One region of the Streptomyces sp. NPDC002817 genome, then DNA from elsewhere that is predicted to be linked to it. Evidence: predicted binding sites of a transcription regulator. Region 1 holds the regulator's gene; each other region holds the start of a gene.
The links. Region 1 encodes HrcA, which represses chaperone genes, less so after heat shock. Its sites were predicted from a motif close to TTNGCACTCNGNNNNNCNGAGTGCNAA; they were not measured.
Positions count from the first base shown of each region.

Region 2: groL (chaperonin GroEL) is a predicted target of HrcA. The motif match lies at 3,613-3,639, and genes of this name have one in related genera.
Region 3: groES (co-chaperone GroES) is a predicted target of HrcA. The motif match lies at 2,845-2,871, and genes of this name have one in related genera.

Region 1 is NZ_JBSFUY010000001.1:633,828-641,097, reverse strand. Features, by position in the region: gene ACWD3I_RS02790 (S41 family peptidase) at 1-615, opposite strand, end outside; gene ACWD3I_RS02785 (hypothetical protein) at 662-1,150, opposite strand; gene ACWD3I_RS02780 (hypothetical protein) at 1,367-1,789, shown strand; gene ACWD3I_RS02775 (VOC family protein) at 1,731-2,123, opposite strand; gene ACWD3I_RS02770 (16S rRNA (uracil(1498)-N(3))-methyltransferase) at 2,141-2,881, opposite strand; gene ACWD3I_RS02765 (nitronate monooxygenase) at 2,878-3,963, opposite strand; gene dnaJ (molecular chaperone DnaJ) at 4,431-5,564, opposite strand; gene hrcA (heat-inducible transcriptional repressor HrcA) at 5,565-6,581, opposite strand; gene ACWD3I_RS02750 (MBL fold metallo-hydrolase) at 6,733-7,270, shown strand, end outside.
Region 2 is NZ_JBSFUY010000002.1:148,897-156,166, forward strand. Features, by position in the region: gene ACWD3I_RS03735 (glucosyl-3-phosphoglycerate synthase) at 1-840, opposite strand, end outside; SAM riboswitch class I at 1,007-1,147, shown strand; gene thrC (threonine synthase) at 1,164-2,447, shown strand; gene ACWD3I_RS03745 (MoaD/ThiS family protein) at 2,478-2,753, shown strand; gene ACWD3I_RS03750 (cold-shock protein) at 3,194-3,400, shown strand; gene groL (chaperonin GroEL) at 3,767-5,389, shown strand; gene ACWD3I_RS03760 (class I SAM-dependent methyltransferase) at 5,415-6,143, opposite strand; gene ACWD3I_RS03765 (NADH:flavin oxidoreductase) at 6,246-7,270, shown strand, end outside.
Region 3 is NZ_JBSFUY010000005.1:390,628-397,897, forward strand. Features, by position in the region: gene ACWD3I_RS13200 (ester cyclase) at 1-578, shown strand, start outside; gene groL (chaperonin GroEL) at 640-2,262, opposite strand; gene groES (co-chaperone GroES) at 2,392-2,700, opposite strand; gene ACWD3I_RS13215 (polysaccharide deacetylase family protein) at 2,951-3,673, opposite strand; gene ACWD3I_RS13220 (polysaccharide deacetylase family protein) at 3,670-4,596, opposite strand; gene ACWD3I_RS13225 (THUMP-like domain-containing protein) at 4,687-5,868, shown strand; gene ACWD3I_RS13230 (NACHT domain-containing protein) at 5,858-7,270, opposite strand, start outside.

The DNA of each region.
Region 1 (7,270 bases):
AAAGGCGATCCGCTCCCCCGCCCACACCGGGAACTCGATGTTCCCGTCGAGGTCCTGATGCAGCCGTACGAACTCTCCGTCGCCCTCGTGGTCGATCCACAGCTTGCCCGCCGTACCGCCCCGGTACCGCTTCCACCAGGCGGCCTCCCGCCCCATCGGCGCGGACAGCAGCACGGTGGACGGCCCGAGCGCGACACCGCCCACGGGCCCGTACGGCAGGAGGGTCGACGGTCCCCCGTCGAGCGGGACGGTGTGCGCCCAGGAGCGGCGCAGGCTGGCCTGGCCGTGGGTGGTGATCGCGAGGACCTGGCCGTCCGGGGTCCAGCCTCGCACCTGGGTACGCCAACTCCCCCAGTGCGTCAGCCGCTTGGCGGGACCGCCGTCGACCGGGGCGATGTGCACCTCGGGGGCGCCGTCCCGGGTGGAGGTCCAGGCGACGGTGGTGCCGTCGGGTGAGATGCGCGGTGTGGAGACGGGCACGTTGTCGGCGCTGACCCGCCAGGCCCGGCCGCCGTCGAGGGGGGCGATCCACACGTCGTCCTCGGCGGTGAAGGCCGCCAAGTCGCCGTGCAGGTGCGGAAACCGGAGATACGAGGGCGTCGCGGGCTGTGTCACGAGTCAACCCTATGCAGGGCCGACGGCCCACGGACAGGGCTTTGGATCACTTGCCCTGGACGGGCCTGCAGTCCGGGTACTTGTCGCACCAGATGGTCTCCGTGACCGTCACGGTGACGGTGTCTCCCGGCTGCCCGTTGCCGCCCGGGTTGTTCGGCTCGGGCGAGGCGTTGCAGTTGCCCAGTCCGTTGACCTGGAACCACTGCTTGCCGTCGATCTTCGCGGTCAGCTCACCGCGCACACACTGCCCGTTGACCACACGGGTGATCTTGCCGTCGACGTCGATGTCCTGGTTGCTGGTGGTCTCGCCGGTGCAGTGGACCTCGGCCACGGCGTTGTCGGTCGCCGTCGGCGTGGGCCGGTTCCCGTAGGAGGCCTGGCAGGTCAGCCACTGCACGTTGGCCTTCTGCCGCTCCAGCTCCTTGGTGACCGTCTGGTCGGTCGTGTACGCCACGGAAGCGGAGTTCAGCCCCGCCGGATCACAGGCGGTGAGCCCGCCGGCGACCACGACCGCGAGCACGGACACGGCTGCCACCCGCTGGACCCGGTGTCCTCGCGGGCGACCCCAAAACCTGCGCAATACCCCCATGGAGGGCAGCTTCCCACTGTCACGGCCGCCGCGGTAGAGCGCATACGGACACTCGTCCCACGCGAGGTCCAGAAGTCGTTCGCGGTCCGCCGCGAGGACGTCCGACTGCTGCCCGCGGAAAACCCGGAGACCAGGCGCTGCCCGCCCGTCTAGCGTGACGGCATGCGCAACGACCGCCGCCTTCGCCGTCTCGTCGTGGACGAGCGGACGACCTACCTGTGGAACTTCCGCCAGAAGAAGGGCCCTGACGGCGTCTGGCGGGATCTCGTCACCCTGCACCGGGACGGCGACCGCATCCGATTCGTCTTCCGGGCGGGCGGCGCGGGCTCGCGCCGGTACGTGTCCGAGGGCCACCCCTGGTTCCAGGGCTGCGCGGTGGACGGCCGGGGCGAGGGGATCAACCTCCGCGAGCCCGGCGTCGTGCGCGCCCTGCTGGACGAAGCCGCCCGACGCGGCCTACTGCGGCCCGGCGACCGGGAGTTGGACGGCTGGGAGCTGTTCTACGCCGTCGCCGAGACCGTCGACCTCAAGCGCGCAGCAGCAGCCACTCCTGCAACTCCACAAGGTTCCCCTCCGGGTCCTTGAGGTGGGCGACCCGCATCCGTTCGGTCATGGGGGCGGGCCCGTGCAGCAGCACGGCACCCCGCTCGGCGATCTGCTCGCAGTAGGTGTCGAGATCGTCGACGCGCAGCACGACCAGGGACCGGTGCCCGCTCGCCTCGTCGCCCAACTCCCCCAGTATCCCGGCCATCATGGACCGGTCCTGGAGGGCGATACCGGCGGAACCGGTGGTGGGGCTGAACTTCTCGTACGGTCCCTGCGTCGCCCCCGACTGCGCCTTGAGGCCGAGGACTTCGGCGTAGAAGCGGTAACAGACGGGGAAGTCGGAGACGAGCAGCCGGACTTGGGCGAGTTCCAAGGCGTTCCCTCTGGTTCTCAGGACCAGCGGCCGGTGCGCGCGAGGAGCACGGCGGTCGCGGCGGTCCCGGCGGTCGATGTACGCAGCACGGTACGCCCGAGGACGTACGGCTTCGCCCCCGCCTCCTCGAACAGCGCCAGCTCCTCGGGGGACACGCCCCCCTCGGGCCCGACGACGAGCACGATGTCGCCCTCGGTGGGGAGTTCGACGGTGGCCAGCGGTTCGTCACCGCTCTCGTGGAGTACGGCGGCGAAGTCGGCCTTGGCGAGCAACGCCGCGACCTGCTTGGACGTGGCCAGGTCCGCGACCTCGGGGAAGCGGAACCGCCGGGACTGCTTGCCGGCCTCTCGGGCGGTGGACCGCCACTTGGTGAGGGCCTTCAGTCCGCGGTCGCCCTTCCACTGGGTGATGCAGCGGGAGGCCTGCCAGGGCACGATCGCGTCGACGCCGGTCTCGGTCATGGTCTCGACGGCCAGCTCACCGCGGTCGCCCTTGGGGAGGGCCTGGACGACGGTGACACGGGGGGACTCCTCCGGCTCCTCGGACACCGAGGTCATGTGGACGATCAGCCGGTCCTTGCCCTCGGTGCCGATCACGTCGCACACCGCGTAGCGTCCCGCGCCGTCGGCGAGAACGACCTCCTCGCCGGGCTGGAGCCGCTTCACGGAGACCGCGTGCCGCCCCTCGGGCCCCTCCAGGACGTAGCGTCCGCCGCTCCCGGCGTCGAAGTGCTCGACCACGAACACGGGAGCCGTCATCGGAGGCCATCGCCCTTCGGGAAGACCGACAACGCTGTCTGGGCGTCGGCGAGTTCGGCGACCAGCACCTCCATCAGCCGCCCGGCGGGCAGCTCGCGCGCCATGCGGTGGCCCTGGCCGGCCCACAGGGCCATGCCCTGTGGGTCCTTGGCCTTGGCGGCGGCCTTCCGCAGCGGGGACGTGAGGTGGTGGATCTCCGGGTAGGCGGCGGGTGCGTACCGGCCGTGCTCGCGCAGGAAGCGGTTGACGAGCCCGCGGGCGGGCCGGCCGGAGAAGGCACGGGTCAACTCGGTGCGGACGAACAGGGGGTTGGTGAGCGCCTGCTTGTGCACGGGCGCGGCGCCGGACTCGGTGGTGGCGAGGAAGGCCGTGCCGAGCTGGGCGGCGCCGGCACCGGCTGCCAGGACGGCGGCGATCTGGCTGCCGCGCATGATGCCGCCGGCGGCGACGACGGGGATGCCTACGGTCTCGCGGATCTGCCCGACGAGCGACAGCAGTCCTATCCCGGTCCCGTCGTTCTCCGGGATGTCACGGTGGGTCCCCTGATGCCCGCCGGCCTCCACGCCCTGCGCGATGACCGCGTCGGCGCCGGCCCGCTGCACGGCGAGGGCCTCCTCGGCGGTGGTCGCGGTCACGAGGGTGAAGGTTCCTGCGCGCCGCAGGGACTCCAGCACCTCGCTGCTGGGGACGCCGAAGTGGAAGGACACCACCGGCACCGGGTTGTCGAGCAGTACGGCGAGCTTGGCGTCGTATCCGTCGTCACGTCCGCTGTCGGGGTCCCCGAGCTCGGTCTCGTACCAGGAGGCCTCGCCGGACAGCTGGTGCGCGTACACGTCGACGGCGGCCGGGTCGGCGTACTCCGGCTGCGGCATGAACAGATTGACCCCGAAGGGACGCCCGGTCAGCCCCCGCAGCTGCTTGATCTCCTGATACAGCCCGTCCGCCGTCTTGTACCCGGCGGCAAGAAACCCGAGCCCCCCGGCATCGGACACGGCGGCGGCGAGCTGCGGCACGGAGACGCCGCCCGCCATAGGGGCCTGCACGATCGGATGCGGGAAAAGATCGGTCAGCGCGGAGGACATGACCGCATGTTGTCACGTCCTCCGAACAAGTCCGAATCCGGCCTTCCACTGGCATAGGACAGCGGAATGGGCCGCGGGTGAGCCCCCCGAGCACCCCCTACCAACCAGCACTTTTCAGCCCGCCCGGCGTCCGAGGACAGGGGCTCCCCATCCCCATCCCCCACCCACCCACCCACCCACAGACGGCTCCACCCCCGACGCCAGCCCGCACCTTCCAGCCCGCCCAGCGTCCGAGGACAAGGACTCACCATCCCCATCCCCCACCCACCCAGAGACGGCCCCTTCCAGCCCGTCCGGCGTTTGAGGACGAGGCCCTTCAGGGGCCGACGGGGGTCTGGGGGCGCAGCCCCCAGGAACCGGGGTCGAAGGGGCAGCGCCCCTGGGGATGGGAACGGGTAAGGGCGGCGGGGGCGAGGAAATCCCTGCCCACAGCCGCCCTCTACCGATCACCGATCACCGATCACCGATCACCGACCGTTGAACGCGTCCTTCAACCGCGAGAACAACCCCTGCTGCCCCGGCTGGAACTGCCCCGTGGGCCGCTCCTCGCCCCGCAGCTTCGCCAGCTCCCGCAGCAACCTCTCCTGCTCCGGATCCAGCTTGTTCGGCGTCTGCACCTCGACATGGACGATGAGGTCACCCCGCCCACCGCCGCGCAGATGCGTGACACCCCGCCCGTGCAGCGGGATCGACTGCCCGGACTGCGTGCCCGGCCGGATGTCGACCTCCTCCAGCCCGTCCAGCGTCTCCAGCGGAACCTTGGTGCCGAGAGACGCCGCGGTCATCGGAAGCGTGACCGTGCAGTGCAGATCGTCACCACGCCGCTGGAACTGCGAGTGCGGCAACTCGTGGATCTCGACGTACAGGTCACCGGCAGGACCCCCACCGGGCCCGACCTCACCCTCACCGGCGAGCTGAATCCGCGTGCCGTTGTCCACACCGGCCGGAATCTTGACCGTGAGGGTACGACGCGACCGTACGCGACCGTCGCCCGCGCACTCGGGGCACGGCGTCGGAACGACCGTCCCGAACCCCTGGCACTGCGGACACGGCCGGGACGTCATGACCTGCCCCAGGAACGACCGCGTCACCTGCGACACCTCACCGCGCCCGCGGCACATGTCACACGTCTGAGCGGAGGTCCCCGGCGCCGCGCCCTCACCACTACAGGTGGTGCACACGATCGCCGTGTCGACCTGGATGTCCTTCGTGGTGCCGAAGGCCGCCTCGTCGAGCTCGATCTCCAGCCGGATCATCGCGTCCTGGCCCCGTCGCGTACGCGACCGCGGACCCCGCTGCGACGCCGTACCGAAGAACGCGTCCATGATGTCCGAGAAGTTCCCGAACCCACCGGCCCCGAAGCCGCCCGCGCCACCGCCCGCCTGGGACAGGGGGTCGCCGCCGAGGTCGTAGACCTGCTTCTTCTGCGGGTCCGAGAGCACCTCGTAAGCGGCGTTGATCTCCTTGAACCGCTCCTGGGTCTTCGGATCAGGGTTGACATCCGGGTGCAGCTCGCGAGCGAGCCGACGGAAGGCCTTCTTGATCTCTTCCTGCGACGCGTCGCGGCGCACGCCGAGAACGGCGTAGTAGTCCGTGGCCACTTACGACTCCGCCAGGATCTGTCCGACGTACCTCGCCACTGCGCGTACCGCTCCCATCGTTCCCGGGTAATCCATGCGGGTCGGTCCGACCACGCCGAGCTTGGCTACTGCCTCGCCGCCCGAACCGTAGCCGACCGACACGACGGACGTGGAGTTGAGTCCCTCATAGGCGTTCTCATGACCGATGCGTACGGTCATGCCCGAATCCCCGGCCTCACCAAGCAACTTGAGGAGCACGACCTGCTCCTCGAGGGCTTCGAGAACCGGACGGATAGTGAGGGGGAAGTCATGTCCGAAGCGGGTGAGATTGGCGGTTCCGCCGATCATCAGCCGCTCCTCGTTCTCCTCGACGAGTGTCTCCAGAAGAGTGGAGAGCACGGTCGAGACGGTGCCGCGGTCCTCCAGGTCGAAGCCCTCGGGGAGGTCCTCGACGAGCAGCGGCACATCACTGAAGCGCCGGCCCGCGACCTTGCTGTTGAGCCGGGCCCGCAGATCGGCGAGGGACGTCTCGCCGAAGGGCGCCGGGCAGTCGATCATCCGCTGCTCGACCCGCCCGGTGTCCGTGATCAGCACGAGCATCAGGCGTGCGGGTGCGAGCGCGAGCAGTTCGACATGGCGCACGGTGGACCGGGTGAGCGAGGGGTACTGCACCACCGCGACCTGCCGTGTGAGCTGCGCGAGCAGCCGTACGGTCCGCGCCACCACGTCGTCGAGATCGACGGCGCCGTCGAGGAAGTTCTGGATGGCACGCCGCTCGGGCGCGGTCATGGGCTTGACGCCCGCGAGCTTGTCGACGAACAGCCGGTAGCCCTTGTCCGTGGGGATCCGCCCGGCACTGGTGTGCGGCTGGGCGATGAACCCCTCGTCCTCCAGGGCCGCCATGTCGTTGCGGATCGTCGCCGGGGACACGCCGAGGCTGTGCCGCTCGGTGAGGGCCTTGGAACCGACCGGCTCCTCGGTGCCCACATAGTCCTGGACGATGGCGCGCAGCACCTGAAGCCTGCGTTCACTCAGCATCGCGCACACCTCCAGAAGTCGTTCCCTCGGCGCCTTGCCTGGCACTCTGTCCGCCCGAGTGCCAGCATTCCCCGGCCCAGTGTACGGCGGTGGGGTACCGCCCGGGCAAGGTCGGTCCTGCCGCGACCCCTCGTACGGCTAGCGTCGCCGTATGACGGTGACTTGGGAAGAGCTGGGGTGGGAGAGGGTGGCGGCCGGGGTCGGGCGGTGCCGGCTGCCGGGGTGGGACTGCACAGCGGGGCTGGTCGTCGGTTCGGGGACCGCTCTGCTGATCGACGCCGGATCGAGCCTCGGCGAGGGCGCGCGGTTGCGGGCGCAGGCCGAATCGCTCGCCGGGCATCGTGTGACTCATCTCGCGCTGACCCATCCCCACTTCGACCATGTCTTCGGGGCCTCGGCGTTCGCGGGGGCGGAGGTGTACGGGCCGGTGGGCATGGACGCGCTGTTCGACCAGCACCAGGCCCGCGAGGCACTGCGCGCGGACGCGATCCGCAACGGCCTGGACACGGCACTGGCCGACGAGGCGGTCGACGCCCTGCCCCACCCCCGCCATCATGTCTCCGGCGAGTGGACCCTCGACCTCGGCGCCGGCCGCCAGGTCCTGCTGGCGAACGTCGGCCCCGGCCATACCGGCCACGACCTCGTGGTCCTGGTCCCGGGCTCCCCCGAGGTGGTCTTCTGCGGCGACC
Region 2 (7,270 bases), on a different contig from region 1:
GAACTGGGTGAGGGAGGGGCGGATGAGGTGGCCGCGGGCCAGCCGCAGCTGGGCCGTGCGGTAGATCGCGGCGGACATCCGGCCCAGGGCCTGCCCGTCCTGGTGGCGGTGCTTGCGGACGCCCACGTCGACCTGGGCCAGCGCGTCCAGGCCCACCAGGTGCAGCGCGTCGACCAGCATGCCGAGCTCGACGCCGTAGCCCACCGGGAACGGCAGTTGTTCCAGCAGGGAGCGGCGGGCCGCGTACTCGCCGCCCAGCGGCTGGACGAAGCCGGCCAGCTGGGGCCAGTGCATGTTCAGCAGCGGGCGGGCCATCAGCTCGGTCACCCGGCCGCCCTGGCCCGCCGCGCCGCCCAGCGGGCGGTCGTACATGCCCTTGACGAGGTCGACGCCGGGGTCGGTGAGCAGCGGGCCCACGATCCCGGAGACGAAGTCGGAGGAGAACTCCTTCAGGTCGGCGTCGATGAAGCAGACGATGTCACCGCGGGTCACCAGCAGCGAGCGCCACAGCACCTCGCCCTTGCCGGGCACGGCCGGGAGACGGGGCAGGATGTCGTCGCGGTGGACGACGGTCGCCCCGGCCGCGGCGGCGACCTCGGATGTACGGTCGGTGGAGCCCGAGTCGACGACGACTATCTCGTCGACGAGCGGGACCTGCTGCATGAGGTCGTGACGGATCACGGAGACGATGTCACCGACCGTCTCCTCCTCGTTGAGCGCGGGCAGGACGACACTGACCGACTGGTTCGTGCGTTGCTTGGCGGCCAGGAGCTGGTGGAGCGGGCGATCAGTCAGGGACCAGGACCGGGTGGTCAGCCAGCGCTCGACTTCGTTCAGCACAGTGCGCGGCTCCTCTGCGTTCTCTCGGCGAGCATGCGTATCACCGTGTGATCCATCTCGCGGTTCGGACGACTATCTCAACTGTCCTGGTCGTCGGTTACAGTCTTGAACAACGCGGATGACCATCGCATGTCGAGGGTGGCCCGCCGTTCACACAACTTCATACCGCTCATCCAGAGGGGCAGAGGGATACGGCCCGATGAAGCCCCGGCAACCCTCCAGTCGGTTTCTCACGCGCGTGAGGCTCCCGACTCGGGAAGGTGCCAAATCCGTCTCACGGCGAGATGCGTCGTGAGGAAGATGAGGAAAGGGCCTCGCCTCTCATGGCTGCGCAGACTGTTGCAAGCACCACCGAAACCACCGTAGACCTCGGCCCGGCCGCGGCGCTCAGCTGCCGCGAGTGCGGTCACCGCGTCCCCCTCGGCCCGGTCTTCGCGTGCGAGGAGTGTTTCGGCCCGCTCGAGATCGCCTATGACTTCTCGGCCTATGACACCGAGGAGCTCCGCAAGCAGATCGAGGCGGGACCCGCGAACATCTGGCGCTACGCGCCGTTGCTGCCCGTCCCCGCGGACGTGGCCGACAAGCCCAACATCAACCCGGGCTGGACCCAGCTCGTCAAGGCCGACAACCTGGCCCGCGAGCTCGGTGTCACCGGCGGTCTGTATGTGAAGGACGACTCCGGCAACCCGACGCACTCCTTCAAGGACCGCGTCGTCGCCCAGGCCATCGAGGCCGCGCGCGCCTTCGGCTTCACCACCCTGTCCTGTTCCTCCACGGGCAACCTGGCCGGTGCCGTCGGCGCCGCCGCCGCCCGCGCCGGCTTCCGTTCCTGCGTGTTCATCCCGCACGACCTGGAGCAGGGCAAGGTCGTCATGGCCGCCATCTACGGCGGCGAGCTCGTCGGCATCGAGGGCAACTACGACGACGTGAACCGCTTCTGCTCCGAGCTGATCGGCGACCCGGCCGGCGAGGGCTGGGGCTTCGTCAACGTCAACCTGCGGCCCTACTACGCCGAGGGCTCCAAGACCCTGGCGTACGAGATCTGCGAGCAGCTCGGCTGGCGGCTCCCCGACCAGCTGGTCGTGCCGATCGCCTCCGGCTCGCAGCTCACGAAGATCGACAAGGGACTGCAGGAGCTGATCAAGCTCGGGCTCGTCGAGGACAAGCCGTACCGGATCTTCGGCGCCCAGGCCGAGGGCTGCTCGCCGGTCTCCGTCGCCTACAAGGCGGGTCACGACGTGGTGCGGCCGCAGAAGCCGAACACCATCGCCAAGTCGCTCGCCATCGGCAACCCGGCGGACGGGCCGTACGTCCTGGACATCGCGCGCCGTACCGGCGGTGCGGTGGAGGACGTCAACGACGAGCAGGTCGTCGACGCGATCAAGCTGCTGGCGCGGACCGAGGGCATCTTCGCGGAGACCGCGGGCGGTGTGACGGTCGGTGTCACCAAGAAGCTGATCGAGAACGGCCTGCTGGACCCGACGCTGACCACCGTTGTGCTGAACACGGGCGACGGACTGAAGACCCTGGATGCGGTGGCGGGTACGGGGCTCACTGCGACCATCCGCCCCAACCTTGACTCGTTCCGCGAGGCCGGCCTCGTCTAGGCCCCCGCAACCCTGACCGGAGGTTCAACCGTGAGCGTCAACGTCCGCATCCCCACCATCCTGCGCACCTACACCGGCGGACAGGCCGAGGTCGCCGCCGAGGGCGCGACCCTCGCCGAGGTCATCGCCGACCTCGAGAAGAACCACACCGGTATCGCGGCCCGCGTTCTGGACGACCAGGGCAAGCTGCGCCGCTTCGTCAACGTGTACGTCAACGACGACGACGTCCGCTTCGAGCAGGGCCTGGAGACGGCCACTCCGGACGGGGCCGGCGTCTCGATCATTCCGGCCGTCGCCGGAGGCTGACCGAGCCCGGTCGTTACCCTCGGTAATGCCGATTACCAAGAGTTCATCGAATTGCCCCCTCCGTGAGAGAAGCGGAGGGGGCAATTCTCTATGGTTGAGCGCGGTACAGTTGGGGAAGCTGCTCCACCCCCCATGCCAGCCGCATATGAGTTCTCGCTTCGGATGCGACGAGAAGTAGCCAAAGTGTGCGGTTCTTTTGTGAACTTTGTTCCTTTTGTGGAGCCCGACTTGCCCAGAATTCGGGCGAATTCTCACTACATTCCGGACCCTTCGCGTCCAGAATTCTCGTCCGATTGACCTGTTGCAGACGGCAGTTGGACAGATACATTCAGCCGCGGTCGACGCGTTCCGGCGCACGCCCCCAATCCGTGGGGGGTGAGGTCTGACCCGGATCCGCGAAGTGTGGATCTGTGCAAGGGCCAGTAATAGGGGAGTTAGGCATGGCTCAGGGCACCGTCAAGTGGTTCAACGCGGAGAAGGGGTACGGCTTCATCGCGGTCGACGGTGGTGCGGATGTTTTCGTCCACTACAGCGCGATTCAGATGGACGGCTACCGCACCCTCGAGGAAGGTCAGCGGGTCGATTTCGAGATCTCGCAGGGCCAGAAGGGGCCGCAGGCGGACATGGTTCGCCTTGCGACAGGCTGAAGCACGCGCCGGGTAACTGCAGCGTCGTTCTTCGTTCTTTTTCGGAGGGCTCGTACCCCATGGGGAGTCATGGGTACGGGCCCTCCGGCATGTCCGGACCTCCTCCGGCGCGTGCCCGGAACCCCTCCGGCACCTGCCCGGAACCCGTGCGGGACCTGGACGATCCCTGAGAGGCGCTTGCACTCGCAGGGGTCGAGTGCTAATCATTGGCGTTAGCACTCTGAAGGTGAGAGTGACAAAGAAGGACCGGGTCGGTGAGGCCCGCAGGCCAGGTGGGGCAAGGAACCACGAGGTGTGCGAGCCGTCCGTCGCGGGCGCGGGCGCGGTCCGAAGGAATCACCCCCAGTCCTGGAGGGACCACTTCACATGGCCAAGATCATCGCGTTCGACGAGGAGGCGCGGCGCGGCCTCGAGCGCGGCATGAACCAGCTCGCGGACGCCGTCAAGGTGACGCTCGGCCCCAAGGGTCGCAACGTCGTCCTCGAGAAGAAGTGGGGCGCCCCCACGATCACCAACGATGGTGTCTCCATCGCCAAGGAGATCGAGCTCGAGGACCCGTACGAGAAGATCGGCGCCGAGCTGGTCAAGGAAGTCGCGAAGAAGACGGACGACGTAGCCGGCGACGGCACGACGACCGCGACCGTCCTGGCCCAGGCCCTGGTGCGCGAGGGTCTGCGCAACGTGGCCGCCGGTGCCAACCCGATGGCTCTCAAGCGCGGTATCGAGAAGGCCGTCGAGGCCGTCTCCGGTGCCCTGCTCGAGCAGGCGAAGGATGTCGAGACCAAGGAGCAGATCGCTTCGACGGCCTCCATCTCCGCCGCCGACACCCAGATCGGCGAGCTCATCGCCGAGGCGATGGACAAGGTCGGCAAGGAAGGCGTCATCACCGTCGAGGAGTCCCAGACCTTCGGTCTGGAGCTGGAGCTCACCGAGGGTATGCGCTTCGACAAGGGCTACATCTCGGCGTACTTCGCCACCGACATGGAGCGGATGGAGGCGTCGCTCGACGACCCGTACATCCTCATCGCCAACTCCAAGATCGGCTCCGTCAAAGACCTGCTCCCGCTCCTGGAGAAGGTCATGCAGTCGGGCAAGCCGCTGCTGATCATCGCCGAGGACGTCGAGGGCGAGGCCCTGTCGACCCTGGTCGTCAACAAGATCCGCGGCACCTTCAAGTCCGTCGCCGTCAAGGCTCCGGGCTTCGGTGACCGTCGCAAGGCCATGCTCGGCGACATCGCCATCCTCACGGGCGGCGAGGTCATCTCCGAGGAGGTCGGCCTCAAGCTGGAGAACGCGACCCTGGACCTCCTGGGCCGCGCCCGCAAGGTCGTCATCACCAAGGACGAGACGACGATCGTCGACGGCTCGGGCTCGGCGGACCAGGTTGCCGGTCGCGTCAACCAGATCCGCGCCGAGATCGAGAACAGCGACTCGGACTACGACCGCGAGAAGCTCCAGGAGCGCCTGGCCAAGCTCGCCGGTGGCGTCGCCGTCATCAAGGCCGGTGCCGCGACCGAGGTCGAGCTCAAGGAGCGCAAGCACCGCATCGAGGACGCCGTGCGCAACGCCAAGGCGGCCGTCGAGGAGGGCATCGTCGCCGGTGGTGGCGTGGCCCTGCTCCAGGCCTCCGCGGTGTTCGAGAAGCTCGAGCTCTCGGGTGACGAGGCGACCGGCGCCAACGCCGTGAAGCTCGCGCTCGAGGCCCCGCTGAAGCAGATCGCCGTCAACGGTGGTCTCGAGGGCGGCGTCGTGGTCGAGAAGGTCCGCAACCTGACCGTGGGCTGGGGCCTCAACGCGGCCACCGGTGAGTACGTCGACATGATCGCCGAGGGCATCATCGACCCGGCGAAGGTCACGCGCTCTGCCCTGCAGAACGCCGCCTCCATCGCCGCGCTCTTCCTCACCACCGAGGCCGTCATCGCCGACAAGCCGGAGAAGGCCGCCGCGCCTGCCGGTGGCGGCATGCCGGGCGGTGACATGGACTTCTGATCGACCTGACGGTTGATCAACGTCCTTACCGAGGGCGGCACTCCCTGCACATGCAGGGGGTGCCGCCCTCGGGCGTTTCCGTATGCCGGTCGAGGTCGTAGTGGGAGCCGACGGCGGGCTGACCGGTGTAGTTGGGCCCGGCGGCCGGGTCCGCACCGACGTACCGGAACGGAAGGGTGAAGGAGCGTGGGCCGCGCAGGCCGAGCCGGTGGTGCCGGGTGTCGTAGTGGAACCCGGCCGCGCGCAGGGCCGACACGGCCGCCCGCCCGGCCGCCGATCCGTCCGGCCGGCGGATGGAGTCGGGGTCGAAGTGCGCCAGCAGCAGGCCCTCGGGGGTCAGCCAGGACGCGGCGCGGGTGAGGAGGCCGAGCTGGTCGCCGACGTAGTGCAGACCGTGGACACAGGTGATGAGGTCGTAGGACCGGCTCGGTGCCCATGACGTGACGGAGGCGACGATCTCCTCCAGCGCGGGCGGGGCCGGTACGGGTATGAGGGGCCCCACCAGATCGACGGCCGTGAGCACGGTGTCGGCGGGCAGACGCGCGGCCGCCTCCCGCAGGGCGCGGCCCTCGCCGCTGCACAGGTCCAGCCAGGAGGGATCGGGGCGGCCCGAGAGGTGGGCCACGGGGTCCAGGCCCAGCTCGCGGGCGTAGCTGTTGACCCCGGAGAGGCCGCGCTCGCGGTTCATGGTGTTGTTGGCGACCACGGAGGACGCCTCCAGTTCGGGCGCGGAGAGCAGCGGGGGCTTGGCCATGTGGCCATTCTCGGGGGCCGGGCGCGTGTTCGGGATCACAGGGCTCGCGGAATGTCTGTGGCGGACGGGGTGGTTGACTCGTACATGCGTATGTCCATGCGCATGCACATACCGACCGGTACCGGTGCCGGACGGACCGTCCCCGAGGAGTACCCCCACGTGACCGCCCCCGCCTCCCGTGCCGCCGAGGTCCTCTCGCGGCCGATCACGATCAACGGCCTGACCGTCCCGAACCGCATCGTCATGGCGCCGATGACGCGCATGTTCTCCCCGGGCGGCATCCCGGGCGCGGACGTGGCGTCGTACTACTCGCGCCGCGCGGCCGCGGGCGTCGGTCTGATCGTCACCGAGGGCACGTACGTCGGCCACGACTCGGCGGGGGAGAGCACCCGCGTCCCGCGCTTCCACGGCGAGGAGCAGCTCGCAGGCTGGGCGAAGGTCGCCGAGGACGTGCACGCGGCGGGCGGCACCATCGTCCCGCAGCTCTGGCACCTCGGCATGACCCGCACGCCGGGCCGGGGACCCGTCGCGGACGCCCCCGCGGTCGGCCCCTCCGGTCTGCGCCCCGGCGCCGACGAGCCCACCGGTGTGACGATGACCCAGCGTGACCTGGACGACGTCATCGGCGCGTTCGCCGAGGCCGCGGCCGCCGCCGAGCGCATCGGCTTCGACGGCGTGGAGATCCACGGCGCCCACGGCTACCTCGTCGACCAGTTCCTGTGGTCGGGGACCAACCGCCGCAGCGACGCCTACGGCGGTGACCTCGTCGCCCGTACGAAGTTCGCGGCCGAGATCGTGGCGGCCGTACGGGAGACGGTCTCCGCGGAGTTCCCGATCATCTTCCGCTACTCGCAGTGGAAGCAGGAGGCCTACGACGCCCGCCTCGCCGAGACCCCGGAGGAGCTGGAGGCCATCCTGAGCCCGCTCGCCGCCGCCGGTGTCGACGCCTTCCACGCCTCCACCCGCCGCTACTGGCTCCCCGAGTTCGAGGACTCCGACCTCAACCTCGCCGGCTGGACCAAGAAGCTCACCGGCAAGCAGGCCATCACCGTCGGCTCGGTCGGCCTCGACGGCGACTTCATCAAGGGCTTCATGGGCGAGGGCTCCCCGCTCCGCGGCATCGACGA
Region 3 (7,270 bases), on a different contig from region 1:
GGGATGCGTCGCACTTCGTCGAGATCGTGGAGTTTCCGTCGTACGAGGAGGCGATGCGGAACTCCGAGCTGCCGGAGACCGACAGGATCTTCCGGGAGATGGTCGCTCTGTGTGACGAGATGCCGACCTTCACCGATCTGGACGTGGTGCGGGACGAGCAGCTGTACACGACCACCGCTCGACGGTTCTTCGAGACCTTGGCCGGGAGCGGGGAACTGTCGGCGCTCGGGGACCTGGTCGTCGCGGAGTATCACGACCACGATCCCGCCAATGAACAGGACGCCGTCGGGCTCGATGCCATGCGGCAGGAGGTCGAGACGTGGCGGGGTGCCTTCGACTTCGGGTTCACGATCCATGAGCAGATCGCCCAGGGCGACCGGGTGTGCACCCGGTGGAGCTGGAACGGGACCCATGTCGGGGACTTCTTCGGGATCGCGGCCAGCGGGAAGCGGGTCACCATGACCGGGACCACCATTCACCGGTGCGCCCCCGACGGGCGGATCGCCGAGGGCTGGTGGCAGTACGACCGGCTCGGGCTGATGGCGCAGTTGGGTGCGCTGGACGCGCTGGAGCAATAGGCACGGGAAAAGCCCCCGGTCCGCCGCAGCGGAACGGGGGCTTTCCTCAGGTGTCAGAACCTCAGTGGGAGTGACCGTGGCCGTGGCCCGCCTCGGCCGGCTCCTCTTCCTTCTTCTCGACGACCAGGGTCTCGGTCGTCAGGAGGAGGGAGGCGATGGAGGCGGCGTTCTCCAGGGCGGAGCGGGTGACCTTGACCGGGTCGATGACGCCGGCCTTGACCAGGTCGCCGTACTCGCCGGTGGCGGCGTTGAAACCCTGGCCCTTGTCGAGCTCGGCGACCTTGGAGGTGATGACGTAGCCCTCCAGGCCGGCGTTCTCGGCGATCCAGCGCAGCGGCTCGACGACGGCCTTGCGGACGACCGCGACACCGGTGGCCTCGTCGCCGGTCTTGCCCAGACCGCCCTCGAGGACCTTGGCGGCGTGGACCAGAGCGGAGCCACCACCGGAGACGATGCCCTCCTCGACCGCGGCGCGGGTCGCGGAGATGGCGTCCTCCAGACGGTGCTTCTTCTCCTTCAGCTCCACCTCGGTGGCGGCGCCGACCTTGATCACGCACACGCCGCCGGCCAGCTTCGCGAGGCGCTCCTGGAGCTTCTCGCGGTCCCAGTCGGAGTCCGTGTTCTCGATCTCGGCCTTGATCTGGGCGACGCGGCCCGTGACGTCCGCGGAGTCACCGGCACCGTCGACGACCGTGGTGTCGTCCTTGGTGATCGTCACGCGGCGGGCGGAGCCCAGCACGTCGAGACCGGCCTGGTCGAGCTTGAGGCCGACCTCCTCGGAGATGACCGTGGCGCCGGTGAGGACCGCCAGGTCCTGCAGCATCGCCTTGCGGCGGTCGCCGAAGCCGGGGGCCTTGACCGCGACCGCGTTGAAGGTGCCACGGATCTTGTTCACGACCAGGGTCGACAGGGCCTCGCCCTCGACGTCCTCGGCGATGATCAGCAGCGGCTTGGAGGCACCGCCCTGGATGACCTTCTCCAGCAGCGGCAGCAGGTCCTGGATCGAGGAGATCTTGCCCTGGTTGATCAGGATGTACGGGTCGTCGAGGACGGCCTCCATACGCTCCTGGTCCGTCACGAAGTACGGAGACAGGTAGCCCTTGTCGAAGGCCATGCCCTCGGTGAAGTCCAGCTCCAGGCCGAAGGTGTTGGACTCCTCGACGGTGATGACACCGTCCTTGCCGACCTTGTCCATCGCCTCGGCGATGAGCTCGCCGACCTGGGTGTCCTGGGCGGACAGCGCGGCGACGGCGGCGATGTCCGCCTTGTCCTCGATCGGGCGGGCGGTCGCGAGGAGCTCCTCGGAGACCGCGGCGACGGCCGCGTCGATGCCCTTCTTCAGCAGCGCCGGGGAGGCACCCGCGGCGACGTTCTTCAGGCCCTCGCGGACGAGCGCCTGGGCCAGCACGGTGGCGGTGGTCGTACCGTCACCCGCGATGTCGTTGGTCTTGGTCGCCACCTCCTTCACCAGCTGGGCGCCGAGGTTCTCGTACGGGTCGTCGAGCTCGACCTCGCGGGCGATGGTGACACCGTCGTTGGTGATGGTGGGGGCGCCGAACTTCTTGTCGATGACGACGTTGCGGCCCTTGGGGCCGATCGTCACCTTGACCGTGTCGGCAAGCTTGTTGACGCCGCGCTCGAGGGCGCGACGGGCGTCCTCGTCGAACTTCAGGATCTTCGCCATGGGAGCGGTTCAGCCCTCTCGGAAAACGTGGGTGAAACGAACTGCGCCCCCGACGCCCGGCTGATTAATGGTCGCGGGGGCCAGGGGCGCAGCTCACATGCAATGTGCTTCGGTGAGGAAGCGGGTGAATTACTTCTCGATGATCGCGAGCACGTCGCGAGCCGAGAGGACGAGGTACTCCTCGCCGTTGTACTTCACCTCGGTGCCGCCGTACTTGCTGTACAGCACGATGTCGCCGGTCTTGACGTCGAGCGGCAGGCGCTCGCCGTTCTCGAAGCGGCCCGGGCCCACGGCCAGGACGACGCCCTCCTGGGGCTTCTCCTTGGCGGTGTCCGGAATGACCAGGCCAGAGGCGGTGGTCTGCTCGGCGTCGAGCGGCTGGACCACAATGCGGTCCTCGAGCGGCTTGATGGCAACCTTGGAGCTGGTGGTCGTCACGATCCGACCTCCCCCTTCGGAGATCTCACGGGGTTAACTGTCTGAGGTGGCGACCAGGTGGATCCGTCGTCGCGGGTGCCGGACCTGCCCGTCGCTATTGGCACTCTCCAGGGGGGAGTGCCAGACCCGAGACTATGACTGCGATTAGCACTCGGTCAAGCGGAGTGCCAATTCACTGCGGCGCGGCGGTCCGAAGACACCGACACGGGCACCACCACGGACACCATCACGGGCACCCCCACGGGTGCCCCTACAGGTAGTCCTCCAGCCGTCCCACCCTCAGCCCCGCCCTCCGGATCTCCCCCAGCAGCCGCTCCGTGCGCGCCACCAGCGTCAGCCCCGTCGTCCCGATCGATGCCACGGAGATGATGTCGCCGGGGAGCAGGCGGCGCTCCCCCGTCGGGTAGGTCAACCGCTCGTCCCCCATCGACGCCCGCCACAGCACGACCGCCGCGACGCCGCAGTCGGCGGCGGCGCGCAGGGTGGTCGTGTCGTAGGTGCCGTAGGGCGGGCGGAAGAGGTGGGGGCGGATGCCGAAGCGGGACTTGAGTTTGTCCTGCTGGCCGCAGATCTCGGCGCGCTGCCCGGCGTACGGCAGACCGCGCAGGGCGGTGTGGTCGAGGGTGTGGTTCTGGATCGAGGCGCCCACCGACTGGAGCCGGGCGAAGTGCCCGTACCCGGGGCCGACGACGCTGTCGGTGAGGAACATGCTGACGGGCAGCCGCCGTTCACGGACCAGTTCGACGAAGCGCGGGTCCTTCTCGGCACCGTCGTCGTAGGTCAGGAAGACGACCTTGTCGGAGGTGGGGGCCCGCCTCACGACGGACGGCGGCCCCGTCCCGGACCCCGTCGCCGTAGCGCCGTAGGAACCCGCCTTGCCCAGCCGCTCGACGGGGTCGACGGACCGGGCGCAGCCGGCGGTGAGCAGCATGACCGCCGCCAGGACCGCGGCAGCCGGTCCGCGCGAACTCACAGGTAGTCCTCGAGGCGGGCCACCGCGTACCCCTCGGCCGTGACCTTGTTCAGGAACCGCCGGATCATGTCGGACATCGTGCCCTTCCACTCCCCCCGGCCGCGGAAGTGACTCAGCACGATGTCACCCGGGCGGATCTTCCGGTCCCACTCGCGGTAGTCCCAGCGGTCGACGAAGACCTCCTCGTTCCAGATCGGCGCGTACTTCACCCCGCAGGACTTCGCGGCGCGCAGCGTGGCCTCGTTGTAGTTGCCGAAGGGCGGGCGGAAGAGGGTGGGGCGCTTGCCGTAGCGCTTCTCGATGACGTCCTGCATGCCGCAGATCTCGTGCTTCTGGCGGGCGTAGGACAGTCCCGGCAGGTAGGGGTGGTGAAGCGTGTGGTTGTTCAGTCCGACCCCCCTGTCCTGCATGTCCTTGAAGTAGCCGTAGTCGCCCTTGACCAGGTAGTTGCTCAGGAAGGCGGTGTACGGGATCTTCAGCTCGCTCATCATCCGCAGGAACGCCGGGTCCTTCTCGGCGCCGTCGTCGATGGTGAGGAAGACGATCTTCTCCTTGGTCGGGATCGTGGTGAAGACCGGCGGGAGACCCTTCGCCTCGTGGCCGTCCACCTCGAAGCCCTTGCGGGTCGTGATCCTCGGCTTCTTCACGGGCGGCGCGGGAGGCGCCAGCGGGACTCCGGCCAGGCCCCAGCGTTTCGCGACCTTCGCCGCGGCGCGGAGCTTCGTGGCGTACGAGTCCAGGGCCCGGGCCGGGGCTCCCTTCAGGGGCTGCTGGCCGGGCGCCGGACGCACCGGACGTACCTCGGTGCTCTCGCCCCGCGCACAGCCCGAGGCGATGACGGCGACGGCGAGCACGGCGATCCCGACACGGGCCCGAGAAGTATGAATGGCCCGGCTTTTGTAATTTTGTCCTACTGATCCCATGGCGCCGGATCCTCGCAGGTCACCGCCCTGCTCCCGGGCCGACACCGCCGCCGGAGGCGGACCGTCCACCGACTGGCCCACAATGTCCCGGTGAACGACCTCGCCCCCCTCCTCACCCCCGAGGGCCGCGCCCTCCTCGACACGGTGCGCGACACCGCCCCCGCCGACGAACTCGCCGTCGCCACCCGGCTGCGCCGCGAGCACCCCGCGGAGCTGGTGTCGGCCGCGCTCGGCCAGGCCCGGCTGCGGCAGCGGGCGGCGGTGAAGTTCGGGGCCGAGGACGCGGGACGGATGTTCTTCACACCGAACGGGGTCGAGCAGTCGACGCGGGCGAGTGTGGCGACGTATCGCGCACAGCGGCTCGGGGAGCTGGGCGTCACCTCCGTCGCCGACCTGTGCAGCGGGATCGGGGGCGACGCGATCGCGCTCGCCCGGGCCGGGATCCGGGTGCTCGCCGTGGACCACGATCCGCTCACCGCCGCCGCGGCACGGGCCAACGCCGACGCGCTGGGGCTCGCCGACCTGATCGAGGTGCGGGAGGCGGATGTCACCGACATCGACACCGCCCCGTACGACGCCGTGTTCGTCGACCCGGCCCGGCGTTCCTCCAAGCGCGGCCGGATCTTCGATCCCGAGGCCTACTCGCCGCCCCTGTCCTGGGCGATCGACACCGCCCTCAAGGCGCCCCATGCCGCGCTGAAGATCGCCCCCGGCATCCCGCACGAGATCGTCCCCGCCGAGGCCGAGGCCGAGTGGATCTCCGACGGCGGAGACGTCAAGGAGGCGGTGCTGTGGTTCGGGACGGCACCGGGGGCTGTGCGGGCGACCCTGCTGCCGGGTCCGCGCACCCTGCTCGGGCGGGGCCTTGCGGACCCCGAAGTCCGGCCTGTCGGACGGTACTTGTACGAGCCCGACGGCGCCGTCATCCGCGCCCACCTGGTCGCCGAGGTCGCCGAGGACCTGGAGGGCGGGCTGATCGACGCCACCATCGCCTACATCACCGCCGACGAGCAGCACGTGACCCCGTATGCGACGGCGTACGAGATCACCGACCAACTCCCCTTCAACGTCAAGAAGTTGAAGGCGCTGCTGCGCGAGCGCGAGGTCGGGATCCTGACCGTGAAGAAGCGCGGGTCGGCCGTGGAGCCGGAGGAGCTGCGCAAAAAGGTGCTGCCGAAGCCCTACGGGAGCAAGTCGGCGACCGTGTTCCTGACACGGGTGGCGGGGGCACCGACGATGCTGGTCGGGCGGCCGGCTCAGGTCATGTCGTGAGCGGGACGATCGTGTGGTCGGGGAGGACCCGGACGCGGGCACGGCGGCTCACCTCGTGGGTGAGGTCGTAGGCTCTGACGGCCCAGTCGAGCCACCTGTCCTGCCGGTGGGCAATCTGGAGCAGCAGTGCGACGGACTCGGCGTCGTCGGCGGCGGCTGCTGCCAGGGGCAGGAGCTCACCGAGCTCCCTCTCGAACGAGAACGGACTGTCCTCGACAGCCAGGCAGGCCCGGAGGACAGCGTGTACACGGGAATGCGGAACCAGTAACGGCCGTTCTTGGGAGAAACCGGCCCTGGTTCGGTCCGTCTCGAGGAAGATGTCCAGTCCTCGCTCGGGGGCGAACCCGTAAAGCCACTCCAGGGCTTCCTCGGAGAGGCCTCGTGCGACGCCGATGTCCCCGTAGGGGGAGGACACTTCGGCCAGTCGCTCGGCGATACGGCCGCCCCAGGACATGGTGTGCCCGGGGCTGTTCTCGTAGCTCAGTGTTGCGGGGATGGCCTCGCTCAGGATCGCGTCACGGATGACACCGAGTCCGGTCGGCACTCCCCAGGCGGCCAGGGTCGCGGCGGCGCCCACGGAGATGTGCACCTCAGGGCTGGCCATGAGGGTGTCGAGGTCAAGGACCTCTTCGGCGCTCCCGGGGCTGTGGTCGAGCCATTCCAGAGCCAGCCAGCGCACTTGCCAGATCTTGGTGTCGTCGCGGGCAAGATCGAACACCGCACCTCGGTGTGCCAGGCCGTGCCCCTTCGTGGAGAACTCGACGAGAGCGACCATCAAGGGGAGTCGCAGAAGGTCGGTCGCCCATGCGGACCGGACGATGTCGAGCAGCACGGCGACTCCACGATCACCGCCCGTGGCCAGATACGCCCCTGCCAGATTCACCCGTTCGAAGAACCAGTCCTCACGGCGTACGAGAAGTTCCAGAAGCGGCTCCTGCACATCGAGGTCCCTCGCTTCCGCGAGCACCTCGCTGATCAGCCTGGCGGCGTGCCAGAAGGAACTTCCCTCCGCGCAGATCTCGAGCGCACGCAAACACTCGTCGGCAGGACCGCCCACGGCGCAGTACGCACCGAGCACGGCAGTGAGCTCATAAGTCACGGAGTAGTCGTCGCCCGAATCAGGTTTCGGGCGGCCGAGCAGGTCCACCAGCTCTCTCGTCAGCCTGGGAAGGGCGGCCTCCACTCGAAGCTCCCCAAGTGCTCTGACGAGACGCTGCCGCAGGGGGTCTTGCGCCGTCCCGAGGCTGAGGACGGCCAGCAGCCGCTCGCCCACCTTCCGCCCGCCGTGCGCGGCCAGCGCATCGACCAGCGCGCGCCGGGGGGCGAGCGCCCGTCCCGCATCCGCGATGTAGGCGACCACCTCGTCCAGCTGCTGCTCCGACCCCAGCACCCCCACGACGGC